DNA from 2 places in the Paenarthrobacter sp. AB444 genome. Region 1 is predicted to be linked to the other one. Evidence: predicted binding sites of a transcription regulator. Region 1 holds the regulator's gene; the other holds the start of a gene.

Region 1 (2,461 bases):
CGGCTGCCGATTGGGCATCGAGGCCGTAGTCGTCGGCACGAACGCCACGGATGTACTCGGTGTCCGTTCCGCTGGCCAGCAAGGGGTACATGGAGTACGTCGGAGGGAAACCAAGCGCTTTGCGCCCCGGACCGCCGAATGCCTGGAGAATCTGTTGCAGGACTTCATTGGAGCCATTGGCGGCCCAGATATTGTCGGCAGAGAGGCCGTGGCCAAGGTACTCAGCCAGGGCTACCCGAAGGTCGGTAAATTCACGGTCCGGATAGCGGTTCAAGCCTGTGGCGGCTGCCGCCACTGCCTCTGTTATGGCCGCCTGCACATCGGCAGGGACGCCATGGGTGTTTTCGTTGACGTTGAGCAATACGGGGACATCGAGCTGCGGTGCGCCGTAGGGGCTCAATCCACGCAGGTTGGTCCGGAGGGGAAGTCGGTCAAGTCGCTCAAGCTGCTCACTCACTCCAACAGTTTAAGGGGCCACCGCGACTGCCGAGTAACTGTGACGTCCAGGGCAGGAAACAGGCCGTAGCGCCTGCCGTCAGTGGGCAGGCACGAACAGCTGCTGCCCGGGAAGAATGCGGCCACCGCGGAGGTCATTCAGCTGGATGATTTCGGCAATGACTTCACGCGGGTCCCGCTCCGGCGCCGCAGCACCGGCGATACCCCACAGGGATTGGCCCGGCTGGACAGTGACGGACACCGCAACCGGCGGCTGCAACTGCGACTGGGAGTCGGAGGCCTTGGCGGGGGAAGTGACGACTCCGGCCAGGCTGAGGAGGGCAGCCACCAGCAGCATGGCCGGGATGCCAAAGAAGACCATGCGGCCACGGCGGGTCAGACGAAGGCGTACCGGAGCCTGTGCGGTGCGGAAATCAGCGAACGAAGTGATTGCGGACATGAGCTGAGCCCTTCTGAGCTATTGCGCTGCTCCGGGGCTTCCGGAGCAGCGCTGCCAATTCATTGTGTTCCACCCGGCGGCGCCGGATGTTCGAACGCTTTGTTCGAACATCCACCAGCAGCGCGAGGTTTATAGAACACATATTCGAACCTTGCTATGACATTTTTAGCACTTATCAACGAACGGTGTCGAGACTCGCTAGAACAAATGTTTGATAAACGCCTGTGCCTGTCCTACGTTTGAGTGAAGAAACAGCACTGTTTCAGTGGAACAGGAGGGTCTGACATTTTTCCCGGACCCTGCATCCCCGGCTCTCTCGGGGCGGAATGAAAGGCATTGGCGAACATGGCAGCGAAAGCCACAGGCGGCGGGGCACCCCTGCGAAGCCAACAGCCTCAAAAGACTCCCAAGAGCCTGACAGTTCGTCAGAAGAAGATCCTGGAGACCATCCAGCGCTCAGTCAACGACAACGGCTATCCGCCCAGCATGCGCGAAATCGGCGACACCGTAGGACTGGCCAGCCTGTCCAGCGTCACCCACCAGCTGTCCCAGCTGGAAAAACTCGGCTACCTCCGCAGGGATCCCAAGCGGCCCCGGGCCATGGAAGTGCTGATGCCCCTGACCCTCGACTCGGGTCCGATCCCGGGCGTCGAAGCTCCGGCAACGTTGCGAAGCGCCGGAGGCATGGCCGTCACCGAACTGGCAAGCGCCAGCGACACCGCCATGGTTCCGCTGGTCGGACGCATTGCAGCAGGTGGGCCCATCCTCGCCGACCAGACCGTTGAGGACGTGCTGCCGCTGCCCAGGCAGCTCGTGGGCCACGGTGAGCTCTTCATGCTCAAGGTCGCCGGCGACTCCATGATCGATGCCGCCATCTGCGACGGCGACTGGGTGGTTGTCCGCCGCCAGAACGACGCCATCAACGGCGACATCGTGGCGGCGCTGCTCGATGATGAAGCCACCGTGAAAACGTTCCGTCAACGTGACGGCCACACCTGGCTGCTGCCCCAGAACACCCAGTACGAACCCATCCTGGGCGACCAAGCCACCATCATGGGCAAGGTCGTTTCCGTACTTCGCTCCATCTAGCCCCTCAGGCCTTCCGGACGGATCCCAGACGCTCCAGGACCCCGCGTACCACCGCACGGTCCGTCGTGGCCCAGAAGGGCGGCAGAGCGGCCCGCAGGAAACCGCCGTAGCGTTCCGTCGAGAGTCGTGAATCCAAAACTGCCACGACGCCCTTGTCCCCCGTCGAACGGATCAGGCGCCCCGCGCCCTGCGCCAGCCGGATGGCAGCGTGGGTGGCGGAAACTGCCATGAAGCCATTGCCGCCGGACTGCGCCACCGCACGGGAGCGGGCCGTCATGAGCGGATCATCCGGTCGCGGGAACGGGATGCGGTCAATGACCACGAGACGGCACGACCCACCCGGAACATCCACACCCTGCCACAGGGACATGGTTCCGAAGAGGCACGTATCCGGTTCATCGGCGAATTGCTTGACCAAGGCAGCCATGGTGGACTCGCCCTGGCAGAGAATGTCAACATCCAAGCGGAGGCGCATGG
Region 2 (2,461 bases), on a different contig from region 1:
CCGGCTCCGTCAGCTACCTGTTCGCCCGCAAGGGCGTTGTGGTTCTGCCAAAGAACGGCCTCAGCGAAGACGACATCCTCATGGCCGTCCTGGATGCCGGTGCGGAGGAAGTCAAGGACAGCGGCGACAACTGGGAGATCCACTCGGAGCCGTCGGATCTGCAGGCCATCCGGGATGCCCTCAAGGAAGCAGGGATCGACTACGAAACCGACGAAGCAGAGTTTGTCCCGTCGATGCAGGTTGACCTCGACATCGATGGCGCCAAGAAGTTCATGAAGCTCGTCGACGCGCTTGAGGACCTGGACGACGTCCAGAACGTCTACAGCAACGCGGACTTCAGCGAGGAAGTGCAGGCTGCCCTCGACGCCGAGTAGGCGTGGCAGCACCAAGTATTGATGACAAACAGGAAGGCCCGGACTTGACTCTTCGCGTATTGGGAGTCGATCCGGGCCTTACCCGTTGCGGCATCGGTGTAGTGGACATTGAGCGGAACCGCCGGGCAACCATGGTGGCCGTTGGTGTCGTGGGAACCTCGGCGGAACTGACCTTGGACAAGCGCTTGCTGGTCATAGCCCAAGCCATCGATGAGTGGCTTGACCTGCACAAGCCGGACGTCGTCGCCGTCGAACGCGTCTTCTCGCAGATGAATGTCAGCACCGTCATGGGCGTCGCCCAAGCCTCGGGCGTCGTGATTGCCGCCGCGGCGCGCCGCGGTATCCCGGTGGCCCTCCATACGCCGTCGGAAGTGAAAGCGGCCGTAACAGGCAGTGGGTCGGCGAACAAGGATGCTGTCACGAAGCTCGTCACCAAGATCCTGCGCCTGGATGCACCCCCCAAGCCCGCCGATGCCGCAGATGCCCTTGCCCTTGCCTTGACGCACGCCTGGCGCGCAGGAAGCGGGATGGGAACAGCGGGCGGCGCGGCAGGCGGCGGCACACTGACTCCGGCCCAGAAAGCGTGGGCGGATGCCGAAGCCAAAGCGCGCCGTGCACGCTGATACCCCGGCGTCCTTGCTAGGGTATTCGTAGATATGTTCGGATAGTCAGCCGTGGCCGCAGTTCCCAGCGTCCCGGCAGGCAGTATTTCAGGAGCCGGGTCTTGATCAGTTTTCTTCGTGGAACCGTAGCCCGCGTTGGGTTGTCCAGCGCCGTCATTGACCTCAACGGTGTGGGCATGAGCGTGTTCGCAACGCCGCAGACCCTGAGCCATCTGAAGGTAGGGGCTGACGCAAAGCTCTTTACCTCGATGATCGTCCGCGAGGACTCCCTGACCCTCTTTGGCTTCGCCGACGACGACGAGCGGGAAGTTTTCGATGTCCTGCTCAGCGTCAGCGGGGTCGGACCACGGCTGGCTTTGGCCGTGCTCGCAGTGCACGAACCCGAAGCCATCCGCGTTGCAGCGCATACCGGTGATGGCAAGGCCTTCACGAAAGTTCCCGGTATCGGGCCAAAGGTTGCCGGCCGGATCGTCCTTGAGCTTGCGGGCAAATTGGTCCCGCATGGCACAGGCACCGCGGCCGCGCCCGCAGCCGCTGTCAAGGCTGACTGGAAGCCGCAGGTGGTCGCCGCCATGACCAGCCTTGGTTGGTCGGAGAAGGACGCCAACGGAAGCATCGACAAAGCCATGGCCGACTCACCCGAATTGGTGGATGCCGGTAACGTCGCACAGATTCTCCGGGCCACGCTGCGGTGGCTTGGCCAGGACGGCGCCCGCGCCGGCAACCGCGTAGGCAGCCGTGGCTGAGCAGTCACTGGTCAGCGGGGGAGAGGAACCGGAAGAGCGGGTCATCGAGGCGGCTCTCCGTCCCAAGAACCTTCACGACTTTGTGGGCCAGCACCGGGTCCGCAAGCAGCTTGCCTTGGTCCTCGAGGCGTCCAAAATGCGCGGCCGGAGTGCCGACCACGTGCTCATGTCCGGTCCCCCCGGACTCGGCAAGACCACCCTGGCCATGATCATTGCGGCAGAGATGAATGCTCCACTGCGCATCAGCAGTGGACCGGCCATCCAGCATGCCGGGGACTTGGCAGCAATATTGTCCTCCCTCTCCGAAGGCGAGGTCCTGTTCCTGGACGAGATCCACCGCATGTCCCGGCCTGCGGAAGAAATGCTCTACATGGCCATGGAAGACTTCCGCGTGGATATCGTGGTGGGCAAAGGTGCCGGTGCCACGGCCATTCCCCTGGAGCTGCCTCCCTTCACGTTGGTAGGAGCCACGACCCGGGCCGGACTGCTTCCTGGTCCGCTGCGGGACCGCTTCGGTTTCACCGGTCATCTTGAGTTCTATTCAGTGGCCGAACTCGAACTTGTGTTGCGCCGTTCGGCAGGGTTGCTGGACCTTAAGGTGAACTCGGCCGGGTTCACGGAGATTGCCGGCCGCTCACGCGGAACACCGCGTATCGCCAACCGGTTGCTTCGGCGTGTCCGCGACTGGGCGCTGGTTCACGGCATTGACCAAATCGAC

Evidence for each region. The regulator LexA, encoded in region 1, represses DNA repair genes until DNA is damaged. The targets are predictions, from matches to a motif close to TCGAACANNTGTTCGA.
Region 2: ruvA (Holliday junction branch migration protein RuvA) is a predicted target of LexA. The motif match lies at 1,023-1,038, and genes of this name have one in related genera.

Annotation. Positions count from the first base shown of each region.
Region 1 is NZ_JAQZBY010000014.1:78,254-80,714, reverse strand. Features, by position in the region: gene PQ627_RS16490 (histidinol-phosphate transaminase) at 1-457, opposite strand, end outside; gene PQ627_RS16485 (LysM peptidoglycan-binding domain-containing protein) at 536-895, opposite strand; gene lexA (transcriptional repressor LexA) at 1,241-1,984, shown strand; gene PQ627_RS16475 (ATP-dependent DNA helicase) at 1,989-2,461, opposite strand, start outside.
Region 2 is NZ_JAQZBY010000018.1:76,087-78,547, reverse strand. Features, by position in the region: gene PQ627_RS18700 (YebC/PmpR family DNA-binding transcriptional regulator) at 1-374, shown strand, start outside; gene ruvC (crossover junction endodeoxyribonuclease RuvC) at 419-997, shown strand; gene ruvA (Holliday junction branch migration protein RuvA) at 1,099-1,743, shown strand; gene ruvB (Holliday junction branch migration DNA helicase RuvB) at 1,736-2,461, shown strand, end outside.